DNA from 4 places in the Alteromonas sp. AO-Serp genome. Region 4 is predicted to be linked to each of the others. Evidence: predicted binding sites of a transcription regulator. Region 4 holds the regulator's gene; each other region holds the start of a gene.
The links. The regulator sigma-54, encoded in region 4, starts transcription at its own class of promoters, with help from an activator protein. The targets are predictions, from matches to a motif close to GTTGGCACGNNNNTNGNNT.

Region 1 (3,160 bases), on a different contig from region 4:
TATTCAACTCGCCCACCACGTTTTCAGACAACAAGCTGCAGCCTTCTTTAATGCTGGCAAGCGGAGTTTTGAGCTCGTGAGCAGCGTGTCGCAGCAAGGCGGTTCTAATATGCTCCAACTGCTGTAGTCGATCATAAAGCCAATGTAAATCTTTCTCTACATCAATCAGTTCTTTTGGCGCTTGTCTTGAAAGGGGTGGAAGCTGACCATCGCTGTGGGCCATGATCCTTATAATCTTTTTTAAGTTGTTGACGGGGTTCACAATAAGCTGACTCCCCATCAATATTAGCAATAACGAAACGCTTACAAGCATGGCCGTAGACCAAGCTTGTTTTGCTTGCATGGCATTTAAATCATCTTGCTGGACTTTGACACGTTCAGTAATAGCGGCTTCTACATCGTCGCGAAGCTGGTCGACGCTATCGCCCACTGATGCAAGGTAAGCATTAAGTAAAAGCTGGTCTTCAATCGCTCGATATTCGGCTAATTGATTTAGCTGTTCTGAAAGTCGTGTGCAGGTAGTTGGTACCGAGAGAGCCTGACATAGATTGTCAGCGGCCACGGCAAATTGATCGATGGCGTTATCAGAAAGAGATGCCACCCTATCATTTCTCAACACAGCAAATTGGCGAATGCTGCGCTCTACGTCAACGACCGCGTTATCGAGTCTTTGCATGTCGCTAACAACATCGACAACAAACCGTGTTTCAAGTGTTGTCATTTGACCCACTTTGGCTAAGTCGCTTTGACTTTGCCAAAGTAAGGCTATAAGAGGGATAAGGGCCAGTACAAAACTACCTAGCGTCAACTGCCTTAGTGAACCAAGTTGTACCAAGCGTTCACCAAACGAAACCTTGTTTATCAGAACCTTACCCTCTTAAATATATTATTTTATCTACTCACTTGCTGTGAGCTTTTCATTGCCTGGCGTCAACTTGCTTTTTGCCAATTCGGCTTCGGAAAGTTTGCCATCTTCGTTGTCATCAATCAGCCCAAAGTTACGCAGTAGACCTGTGTGTCGAACCGCTTCTTTAAGTGATATCAGACCATCTTTATCTGTGTCTAATTCCTGCATCAACGAGCGCGCTGGACTTGCGTACGCGTCCGCTACTGAAATGGCTTGTACTGCAGCAACAGCACAAAGTGCTAAGAAAACTTTTTCGAGACGTTTCATCATGAATCCTCCGCTAAACGCTTTTAAAATCCTTCTCAATCCGCTTTGATACCAGCCCTGTGTCATCAGGTTATGCTGCTATTAAAGCTCATGGATACTACCACTAGTCTTCAATTAACCACTATCATAATTGCATTCAAACTGCTTATGCGATTTTCAGACCAAAAAGAAAAAGCACATTAAAAACAGCAGCATATGCAAATAAGTGTACTATCAACCACTCAGCATACAGGTTAAATGTTGCAAAAAAGAAACACCACTTTGAAACACTGTATGTCAAAGTGGTTTTATCGATGCCTTGCTATACAGAGAAACTGCTATCGCTGTAATGGGAGGGAGAACAAGTGAGCTCCGACAAGGGGATGGGCTTGCTAAACATAAATCCTTGCACATTGTCACATCCATGCTCTCTAAGGTAATTCCACTGTTCAAGGTTTTCTATGCCCTCAGCACATACCGAGAGTGACAGTCTTTTCGCCAAATCAATAATTGCCCCAGTCACAAGACGGCTTCGTTCTGAAGTTTGAATTTCCATTACAAACTGTCGGTCAACTTTTAGCGTGTCGATATTGATTTGCGTCAGGTAACTTAACGAGGAGTAACCCGTTCCAAAATCATCTAGAGCTATGGCGCACCCCATATTTCCGATGCGTCTGAAGAACTTGTTTGAAAGAGTAAAGTTTTCTAGATACGCACTTTCTGTCACTTCAAATTCAATGTTTTCTGGGTTGATGTCATAGAGCTTGAAAGTATTGTAGATGTAGTCAAACAGCTGCGAGCTTCGCAAATCATGTCCAGATAAATTGATTGAGGCTCTAAACGGAGACGTGGCCCATTGTTTTAAATCTGGCATATCAATACAAACGCGCTTAATTACCCAACGGGTAATTGCAGTGATCTTACCGCCCTGCTCAGCAATGGGGATAAACTCGTTCGGCATGACCAAGCCAAATTCAGGATGTTGCCAACGAATAAGCGCTTCTACGCCGATTACATTCCCTTCGTTGTTAACTTTAACCTGGTAATAAACAACAAACTCATCGTTGCTGATTCCTTGCTCAATACCGTTAGCTAAGTGGAGTTTACGCTTATGCGACTCAACCATATCAGGTGTAAACAGTGTGTAGCTGCCCCGCCCTCGCGCTTTTGAGCGATACATTGCAAGGTCTGCATTGCTCATCAGTTCGCTTAGGTCGTAGCCCGCATCAGAAGCCGTAGCGATTCCAACGCTTAAACCTACCGTTAGTGATAAGCCACGCAGTTCAAAAGGCTCATCAAATGCGGTAATAAGTCGCGTTGCCAAGCTTTGCGCTTGGTCAGTAGTCACATCTCTATCGGGCAGTACTAAGAACTCATCCCCTCCCAGTCGCGCGAATAAATCGCCGTCGCGCAGCAAACACTGAACTCTGTCAGCAACCTCTATGAGAATGAGATCCCCGGTTTCATGTCCTAAAGAATCATTGATGCCCTTAAACCCATCTAAATCAAAAAACAGGAGCAGTAAGTCTTCATCATTTCTTTTGGCTCTGGCTAGCTCAAGTCTTAAGTTATCGAGAACAAACTGTCGATTGGGAAGACCGGTTAAACTATCGAAGTTTGCCAGACGAGACATGGTTTCTTGTTGATCAACCAATGTTTGCTTTTGCTCAAAGTTGATAAGTAACTCAACTTCAATGGTATCCAATAAACTATTAATGTTATTCGATAACTGTCCAATTTCATTAGATGTATTAAGTGAACTGCGCAGCGCATAATCTTTTGACTCAAATACTTCTTGAGTAAACTGCCTCAGCGACCCAATAGGAGAAATCAAACGGTATAAAATAAAGACACAAGTGCCAGTGCAAAGCAGCCAAACCGCGATAACGATAGGCACTTGCTTAATGAGCTGGCGGGCTGAACTTGCCGCCATGGTGTCTTCAATGTCCACATAAAGAACAACATGTCCAAGTGGGTATAGGCTACTGCCTACAATTTGATGGGCAG
Region 2 (3,160 bases), on a different contig from region 4:
CAAATTGAAGTTGTTATTACCTATTCCCACTGACACACTGCCTGCTGTTTGGATGGGACGCCAGCCGTAAGACACCGTACCTACAGAGCTATTTACGCCGTAAAGCGCGTTATCGACGCCCGTGAAAATACTCGGCTTCGTCAACATTTCTGGCGCAATCGGAATTTCAGCGAAATAGTGCCCCGTTTGCGGGTCGATCAGCGTTGCGCTTCCTATGCGAAAACCCGTGTTTTCGAATATACCGCCGCGAATAGTCACGTCAGCCTGCGCTTCTGCCATGTTCCTTGATTGCAAATCGACTCGCGGATCGTATTCTAAGTTAGATATAGGTGAATTAAACGTCCCTACCGGCTTGTTGTTCGCCGTCGCCGCCCCTTCAATCGTAATTTTTTCTACGCCTTTTTCGTTGCTGTCCACGCCAGAGTTAGCGTTTGATGAATCAACACTTTCAGCGGCCATGGCGGCAAAAGGTAAAGTACAAAAGAGCAAAGATAGGGTTGTGTGACGCATTCAGTGTCCTAGTTAAAAATTTAGGTTCAGCCTGCAGGCAAGAGTAATAAAAACGCGAAGTGTATAGCATTAGTAGACCGAGGAAAACGCTGCGCAGGTGAGTTTAGACCAGTAAGTTTATTTTTACTCACAGCTCTGCACATTTCCATTTATCAATATAAACAGCCTGTATGTATCTGTAGCAGCCCGCAATAATCATCAATCTCACCTTATTGTTTGCTTACCTTCCTTGCTAAAAGAAACGAGATAACATAACGTTCATGACCTCTGCAAAACCTGCCAAAGACACGTAATACCTTGCTTATGCTTGATATTAAAAGAAGGGATCTCGCGCTTCATCGATGCACTAGATTTTGCGCCCACCATTGTTAGACAAAACAACTCTGGCGGCATGTTCGATAGCTTTGCGATCCGAAGTTTTTCTGGCGATGAAAATAACCCATCGGGTTATCTAATAAACGGTTTCAACGTGCGTGGCTATAGCGGTAATAGAAGCACGGTTAACGTTCAAACCACAAAGATCAACACGCTCTAGAGTGTGTGACTCACAAAGATCCAAGTACCAACCGAAACAAGCACAATGCCACCAAATGTCTCTGCTCGCTTACCTATCAATGTTCCCATAACACTGCCCAACATAATGCCAATAGTTACCATAGAAAAAGTGGCTATCCCAATTAACGTCGCAGCAATAGCAATGTTCACGTCAATTAGCGCGAGACTTGCACCCACTGCCATTGCGTCGATGCTTGTGCCTAACGCAGTAATACACAACAAAATAAAGGATTGTTTTTGAGACGTCGACTCTTCTTCGGCAGGTTTCAGGCTCTCGAGTACCATATGAATACCTAAACCAGAAAGAATTATTAGCGCAATCCAATGATCCCATGCTTCAACGTATGAAGACGCCGCGCGACCAATGAACCAGCCTATAAATGGGGTTGTTGCCTCTATGAGTCCGAACAAAAGGCCAATTTTGAGAGCAAAACTTAGACGAGGGCGATTGATTTTGACACCTTTGCCTATCGCTGCGGCAAACGCATCTGTTGACATAGCAAAGGCTAGCAAGATAAGAGCGAAGATACTCATAGTTTTAGAACTCCGGTCAGGCTAATTGAGTCCACGACAAATCCGCACGCCTGACCTTTAAGCGTGGACTTATCGATGGTCTCGCCAACCAAGAGGTGTTTGTACCATGGTAATGTGACCAATTATGTTGATACAAACTTTTCCATTCGAAACGGAAACAGGCTACTCCCCAACCGAGGGCCCTAAGGTACTATAGCCGCTATAAACTAATCAAGTTGATTGCGACAAACTGTCCAACTTGAGATATAAATGACGCCATGTTCACGCTCTTTCGATTGCACATATTCCAACAGTGCTCATACACTCAATTTTATTAAGTGTCGGCAACCAAGTATTTTTTCAGCGTTACGCTTTGCGCCTCTCTGCTACTCATGGACTCCCTGAATAAGCCGTTGTCTTAGCGAGTTAACGATTTCATTGTTCATCCCTTTCCTCTGCCCGTACAATAGAGACACTTCGTTGTTGCAGCGCCAGTATTTCCGGCTCGCACTGTGTAATTCGACAACTCATTGCTAAAAGAGACTTTTTTATGAGAATTCTACTTTCCATTGCCTTCGCTACCATTCTTGCAGGCTGCGCTACTCTCTCTCAACTGGCGGTTTACACTGTATCTAATGCCGAGTTAGAACAAGTGCTTGATAGCCAAGTGAGTAAGCTGCAAAAGCAAACGTCACTTGCTGGTATTCCTCTTTATTTAGACGTGGAAGATATGACAGCAACCATAGGCCCAGATGGCAGAGACGTGGTTCAGCTAGGCGCTATTGCCACGGCGCGTATTAGTGCATTTGGGTTGAACTACCCTGCAAAAGTAAGTCTAGCTTTGGAAGGCACGCCTTATTACGACAGTGAAGAAAAAGCGATTTTTGTGCGCTCATTGTCTCTACTTGATAGCACAATTGATGCTGGCGGCTTTAAGGGTAATTTAGCCCCTGTAAGTGGCGAATTCATGCAGCTCATCAACGGCTATCTAGCCACTAACCCCGTTTATCGCTTAGACCCTGCGAACAAAGCAGTAAGCATGCTTTCAACGGTACCTTTACAGCTAACTGTAGAGCAAGGGCAGCTTGCACTTCGACCTAAACAATAATCATTGAAAAAACGTATGAAGTGTCAAGATTGTTAATGGTTAAAGGTGCAAAAGTAACCTGAGCCTCGATGCTCGCAAACAGATTTTCCCATTCAGTGAAATAGGCAGGCATAGTGACAGAACATATCAAAACACTAGATGAATTCGCAAAGCACGTAGATTACTCTTTGCTGAATACCCTTACCCCAGACCCGCAGTCGACGTGCGATGGTGACGACCATGACCCGCGCCAAGTGTTTTCAGGTCACTATGTGCCAGTTACTCCGACCCCATTAACTGCACCGACGTACGTTGCTCATAGCGAAACGCTGTTTGCCGAATTAGGCTTAGACGATAGCTTGGCAACATCTAAAGATTTCACTCAGCTGTTCTCAGGGGACATGTCGGATGTACCTGCTCCAATGAAGCCCTTCGGCTGGGCAACCGGCTACGCACTTTCTATTTACGGTACGGAATACACACAGCAGTGCCCGT
Region 3 (3,160 bases), on a different contig from region 4:
TGTCAAACTCAACAGTGAACGTTTTATTCGGCATTACAAAAATAGAGAAAATAGGGTAGGGAACCATATTTCCATTAATAGCAAGCTTAGAGTTGAGCGTGTCATTGTCAAAGGAGCACGCATCACCGGCGCGCACTGCAGTTAAAAGAGCAATCAGTACTAACAAACACTTACGCACGTTTAAACTCCTTCAATTTCTCAATAATATGGCTGTCCCGATTGTATGCATCGCGGCGAAATACAATGGTTCCTGCTTCATCTGCAAACGCTGTGAAGTACACAATAAGAACCGGTATAGGTTTCTTTAAATACAGTGTACTGGTCTCTTCACTTTGAAGTAATTGCTCAGCTTGCGGTATTGCCTCTGTCTGGCCTGAATGAGTAAGTACCCACTGAGACAGCTTCAAAGGGTTAGAGACTCTTATACAGCCAGAGCTGAAGTTTCTTTCTAATTTCGAAAAAAGGCTGTGATCGGGCGTGTCGTGAAGATAAATGGCATGCTTATTTGGAAGCATGAATTTCACTTTACCAAGGGCATTGTGCGGCCCGGGCTTTTGTCTGAGTGTATAGTGAAATGTACCACGGCTAACATTTGTCCAATCAAATTCATCGACAGGGCTGAAGCCGCTGACACCGGCGGGCTGGGCTTCGTAACCTTGCTCGACCAATAAAGAAGGATTGGTTTTTAATTTCGCCAGCTTGTCTTTAGTGGCTATACTGAAAGGCACGGTCCAGTAGGGGTTAAACACCATATACTTCATTGATTCAGCGAAAACGGGCGTTTGTCTCACTGGTGTACCGACAATCACAGGCATTCCCAGTGTTTCTTCACCTTCAGTAAACCCTCTCAACTGAAACGACGCAATGTTAACGCGTAAATATGTTGACCAAGTTTGATGAGGGAGCCAGCGCCAACGCTCTAAGTTTGCATCAATTCTTTCTAACCAAGAAAACGTGGTAGCATTTAATGCTTCTAAAGTGGAACTTCCCACGATACCATCTGGCTCTAAGCCCGCAGACATTTGAAACTGCTTAACCGCGTCCAGTAAATCTTTATCGAATAACTCTGAATAGGTGCCTGGCCCTAAAAGACGAGACTTCAGCAACACAACTCTTTCGCTCGTTGAGTTCAGCTTAAGTGTTGGGCCAACTGGAATTTGCGTGGTAACTGTAGAAACTGCCGTGAGTAAACTACGCTTTTTTTCTAACAGTAACTGGTATTCATGGTGTGATGGCCACATGGCCCGCAATGTTGCAGAAACACCGTTAGTTAATGCGTGATTTAGCGATGCCACAGGATCCGCTTCTCTTTGCTTAAGGAACCACTGCGAATCTGCATTGGCGGGGCTAACAAGCCCATTTAATCGATGCAGAGTTTGACTGATGAAGGCATCGGTTGCTAGTACATCTAAGAGTGCCGTATTGGCGTCGCGACTTTCGAGCATTGACGCGTGGTAATACTCGGGCGAGAAGCCATGTAACTCTGAATCAGCAATTTCATGGAGGAGTTCCTGAAGACGGTTTTCAGCATCACTAGTACCAAACCATATAAGCTGATAGCCCTGTTGAGTGTAGACCTCGCTTACCAAAACTCTATTGTGCACACGAGATGGGTTACTATTTTGTGAACCGTATATCTCCACTGAATCAACTAGCAAATTCTCCACACGCTGTCGTAAGTTAGGTTGTTTAGATGCATGAGCTACATGACTAAAAGTCAGCATGATGACAAGGCTGACCCAACAAAACGTTGCAACACGGTTTTGTAGCACTACCATGAATAATCCTTTTAAAACGAAGAGTAGGCCCTAGGAATAGTGACGTAATTATAAACTGTTCGTATGTCCCTCGGATACAAAATCTTAATCGCCCTATACAAGTCACTGTAGACAGTAATCACGCATGATTACAGCTCAGATTTGGATAACTTTTGCGTAAAACACAAAGCTGGCACGTTAGTTGAAAACTCACTAGAAGATTCACATAAAGCGTCAATTTTCTGATAGAGAGACACCAAGCCATGCAGTTATCCGGTTATCTTCAGCGATTCGATAAAAATCAGCTGCAAAATTTTACCAGTGGTTTAGGCGCACCCATCGTCCTTTTGGCAATTATGGGCATGGTTATATTGCCTATGCCGCCATTCTTACTGGACGTGCTGTTTAGCTTTAATATTGCGTTGTCGCTAGTCATTATCTTGGTGGCTGTACTTACCCAGCGTCCAGTAGATTTCGGCATTTTCCCCTTGGTGTTACTTATCGCTACCGTTTTGAGACTAGCGCTTAACGTGGCTTCTACTCGCGTTGTCTTACTTTACGGACATGAAGGCGGCGATGCAGCAGGTAAGGTTATTGAAGCCTTTGGTGCGGTCGTTATTGGTGGTAACTACGCCGTAGGTATTGTTGTTTTCGCCATTCTTCTTATTATCAACTTTAAAGTAGTGACCGCAGGTGCAGGACGTATCTCAGAGGTAAGTGCTCGCTTTACGTTAGATGCTATGCCTGGTAAGCAGATGGCAATCGATGCCGACTTGAATGCTGGTTATATTGACCAGGACCAAGCGCGCAAGCGCCGCGAAGAAATTACTGCAGAGGCCGACTTTTACGGGTCGATGGACGGTGCCTCAAAATTTGTAAAAGGTGACGCGGTAGCGGGTCTTTTTATCATGCTAATCAACATTGTTGGTGGTCTTTTCATAGGCATGATTCAGCACGGTCTTTCATTCGGTAACGCCATAGAAATCTATACGATACTGACCATAGGTGATGGTCTGGTGGCGCAAATCCCTTCATTATTACTTTCGGTCGCTACAGCCATTATCGTTACTCGTGAAAACGAGACTCAGGAAATGGGCAAAGAAATCCGCGGTCAGCTTGGTAATAATCAAGCTCTTTATATAGCCTCGGGCGTTCTATTTGTGATGGGTATCATTCCTGGGATGCCTCATATCGCATTCTTAGGGTTCTCATTCTTGATTGCAGGCTTTGCTTACTGGCAGTCGGTCCAAGAAAAGAGAAAGGCCGCAGAGCCCAAAGTGCCAGACAATGTGGTAAAAGATGAATCGGTCGCACCTGAAGTGAAAGAGCTTGGCTGGGATGATGTTCAGCAGGTAGATACCATCGGATTGGAAGTGGGCTATCGTTTAATTCCTCTTGTCGAT
Region 4 (3,160 bases):
CTCGGGAACGAGTAGCGCAAAAAAGATGTCTACGGGTTTCTCGTCAAGGGCGTCAAAGTCGATTGCTGGCGTGCTGGTTACAACAATGGCAATCACTTTCTCAAGGCCCGGCAGGCGTCCGTGGGGCAGGGCGATACCATTGCCAATGCCTGTACTACCCATACGCTCTCGAGCCATCAAACTGTTGAGTATCGTTGCCTGATCAATGTTCTCGTTTTGCTTGGCAGCGATATCAGCGATGATCTCAAGAATTCGCTTTTTACTATTACACTGAACCGCACACTCGGTGCGGTCCAGACTTACGATGGCTTGTATATCCATGCTTAATTAACTACTAATGTTTTTTCAGTTTTTCCTTATGCTTGATTACCTGCCGGTCGAGTTTATCAACCATGCTGTCAATCGCCGCATACATGTCGGTATTTTCTGAGGATGCGAATACTTCAGCGCCACTTAAATGAACGGTCGCTTCGGCTTTTTGATTTAATTTTTCAACGTTCAGGATGACATGCACATTAGAAATGTGATCAAAGTGACGTTCAAGTTTGCTGAACTTCGTATCGACATAATTACGCAAAGAGTCGGTGATTTCGACATGATGACCAGTAAGGTTGATTTGCATATTTCGTCTTCCTTATATTATTAAGCCCGATTAAATAAGGCTTTTGCGTTGGTTCGACGGCGGGATCGACAACGATTCCCGGTACTTTGCTATTGTTCGCCGGGCAACTTTAATGCCTTGTTCGGCCAACAATGAAGCAATCTTGCTATCACTTAGCGGCTTGCTAGGCTTTTCAGCGGCCACTAATTTCTTGATCAATGCACGAATCGCTGTAGATGAACATTCACCACCAGACTCTGTTGCAACGTGGCTTGAGAAGAAATACTTCAATTCGAAGATTCCACGTGGCGTATGCATGTACTTTTGCGTTGTCACTCGCGAAATAGTGGATTCGTGCATATCTACCATTTCTGCGACATCATTTAGCACCATTGGTTTCATCATTTCCGGGCCGTGCTCAAAAAAGCCCATTTGCTGCTGCACAATGCAGTTTGCAACCTTCATTAAGGTTTCGTTACGAGATTCAAGGCTCTTTATGAACCACTTAGCCTCTTGCATGTGTGAGCGGATGAATTGTGAATCGCTACTATTCTTGGCACGGCGACTCATTGCAGCGTATTGTTGATTTACGCTTAACTTAGGCAGACTGTCGGGGTTCAGCTCAACCACCCAACGGCCATTTTTCTTGGTTACTGAGACATCAGGAATAACGTACTCAGGCTCTTTAGTAACTAAAGCACTACCTGGGCGAGGATTCAAGGTTTGCAGTAAACGCATTGCCTCGCGTAGCTGATCTTCTTTCAATCGGCTTTTACGCATAAGCGTACGATAGTCTTTGCTGCTCAGTAAGTCAGAGTACTCTTCAATCAGTTGCTTTGCTTCAGCAAGCCACGGTGTGTCTTCTGAAAACTGGCGCAATTGCACCATCAAACATTCTTGTGGAGAGCGAGAGCCAGAACCAATAGGGTCGAACATCTGAATGCGCTTAAGCACACATTCTATTTCGTCCATTTCAATCGGCTCTTCCATATCATCATCGTTAACCGCTTCTAAAATATCGTCAAGGGTAACGGTTAAATAACCTGACTCGTCAATAGAGTCGATGATTGCTGTAGCGATTGCGCGATCGGTATCCGAGAAATGGGTAAGGCGCATTTGCCAAAGAAGGTGCTCTTGAATATCTTCAGTAGTCTCACCTTGGAAGATTTGCTCGTCGTCATTGGATGGACCCGGAGCAGGCGAAGATGAAGCAGAGTAGTATTCATCCCACGTACTGTCGATTGGCAGCTCATCGGGAAGATCGTTTTTCTCAAGTGCATCGCCGGCTTCTAATGTGTCACTAGATGCAGAAGCAGTGGCCTCAGAGCCGCTGTCATCGTTGTCGATATTGTTCTTTTCTAGTTGCGGCTCGTCGTTACCTTCTTCAACTTCTAATAGCGGATTAGAATCGAGCGCTTCTTGGATCTCTTGTTGAAGATCAAGTGTAGAAAGCTGCAGCAGTTTAATGGCCTGCTGAAGCTGTGGTGTCATGGTAAGTTGTTGGCTAAATTTTAGCTGTAAAGATGGTTTCATCTACGTCTTATTTAAATGCTCTAAATTGAATATACCAGAGCGAAACTGAAAAATGACAATTCGGTTACATTAACTATAGCCTGAATTGTTCGCCTAGGTATACATCCCTTACTTTTTGATTACTTAAAACCTGTTCCGCCGTTCCTTGCGCAATAAGCTCGCCATGACTCACAATGTACGCCTTTTCACAAACATCCAATGTCTCTCGTACGTTATGGTCTGTGATAAGGATTCCAATCCCCCTATCGCGAAGATGTTGTATTATCTTCTTTATATCATTAACTGATATTGGATCAACACCAGCAAATGGTTCGTCTAACAAAATAAATTGCGGTTTTGCTGCCAGAGCGCGGGCAATCTCAACGCGTCGGCGTTCGCCCCCTGACAAACTCATCCCCGTACTATTACGTATATGGTTAATATTAAATTCATCAAGTAGCGCATCTGCTTCTTCTTCTTGCTGTTGTGAATTTAAATCTTTACGGGTTTGCAAAATGGCCATGATATTTTCATGCACTGTGAGCTTTCTGAAAATAGAGGCTTCCTGCGGTAGGTAGCCAATTCCGCGGCGTGCACGCTCGTGCATGGGCTGATGAGTTAGCTCATTGTCGTCGATTTCAATCTTGCCTTTATCCAGATTCACTAAACCAACAATCATGTAGAATGTGGTGGTCTTACCAGCGCCATTTGGGCCAAGAAGACCAACAATTTGACCCGTTGAGACAGACAGGCTTACATCTCGTACAACCTGTCGTGACTTGTAAGCCTTAGCAAGATTTTTAGCGCTCAAAGTTGCCATTGCTATTCATTGCCCTCGTTGTCTTTTTTGTCTTTCTTAGACGAAGTTTTGCGAATGGTCTCAGGCGTGAATACTGTGGTCACTCGACCCTCACCATCCTTACCTGCGCCGCCAGTCGCTAGCAATTGCTCGGTAATCATATCGAACGTGATGTTGTCACCCTGTACTTTACTGGTGTCTTGTTTCAACTCTGCGTTTCCGGCAAGAGAAATCGTTCGGTTCACCAC

Region 1: QVA83_RS06665 (EF-hand domain-containing protein) is a predicted target of sigma-54. The motif match lies at 1,223-1,241, and genes of this name have one in related genera.
Region 2: QVA83_RS03100 (manganese efflux pump MntP) is a predicted target of sigma-54. The motif match lies at 1,670-1,688, and genes of this name have one in related genera.
Region 3: flhA (flagellar biosynthesis protein FlhA) is a predicted target of sigma-54. The motif match lies at 1,947-1,965, and genes of this name have one in related genera.

The regions. Positions count from the first base shown of each region.
Region 1 is NZ_JAFLMX010000083.1:3,501-6,660, forward strand. Features, by position in the region: gene QVA83_RS06660 (sensor histidine kinase) at 1-835, opposite strand, end outside; gene QVA83_RS06665 (EF-hand domain-containing protein) at 896-1,177, opposite strand; gene QVA83_RS06670 (putative bifunctional diguanylate cyclase/phosphodiesterase) at 1,476-3,160, opposite strand, start outside.
Region 2 is NZ_JAFLMX010000036.1:1,009-4,168, reverse strand. Features, by position in the region: gene QVA83_RS03110 (TonB-dependent receptor plug domain-containing protein) at 1-510, opposite strand, end outside; partial or broken gene QVA83_RS03105 (TonB-dependent receptor plug domain-containing protein) at 821-1,033, shown strand; gene QVA83_RS03100 (manganese efflux pump MntP) at 1,042-1,599, opposite strand; yybP-ykoY riboswitch at 1,652-1,779, opposite strand; gene QVA83_RS03095 (YceB family lipoprotein) at 2,129-2,686, shown strand; partial or broken gene QVA83_RS03090 (protein adenylyltransferase SelO family protein) at 2,797-3,160, shown strand, end outside.
Region 3 is NZ_JAFLMX010000002.1:59,227-62,386, forward strand. Features, by position in the region: gene QVA83_RS00370 (D-Ala-D-Ala carboxypeptidase family metallohydrolase) at 1-178, opposite strand, end outside; gene QVA83_RS00375 (L,D-transpeptidase family protein) at 171-1,778, opposite strand; gene flhA (flagellar biosynthesis protein FlhA) at 2,021-3,160, shown strand, end outside.
Region 4 is NZ_JAFLMX010000240.1:3,832-6,991, reverse strand. Features, by position in the region: gene ptsN (PTS IIA-like nitrogen regulatory protein PtsN) at 1-321, opposite strand, end outside; gene hpf (ribosome hibernation promoting factor) at 335-622, opposite strand; gene QVA83_RS16325 (RNA polymerase factor sigma-54) at 653-2,134, opposite strand; gene lptB (LPS export ABC transporter ATP-binding protein) at 2,208-2,933, opposite strand; gene lptA (lipopolysaccharide transport periplasmic protein LptA) at 2,936-3,160, opposite strand, start outside.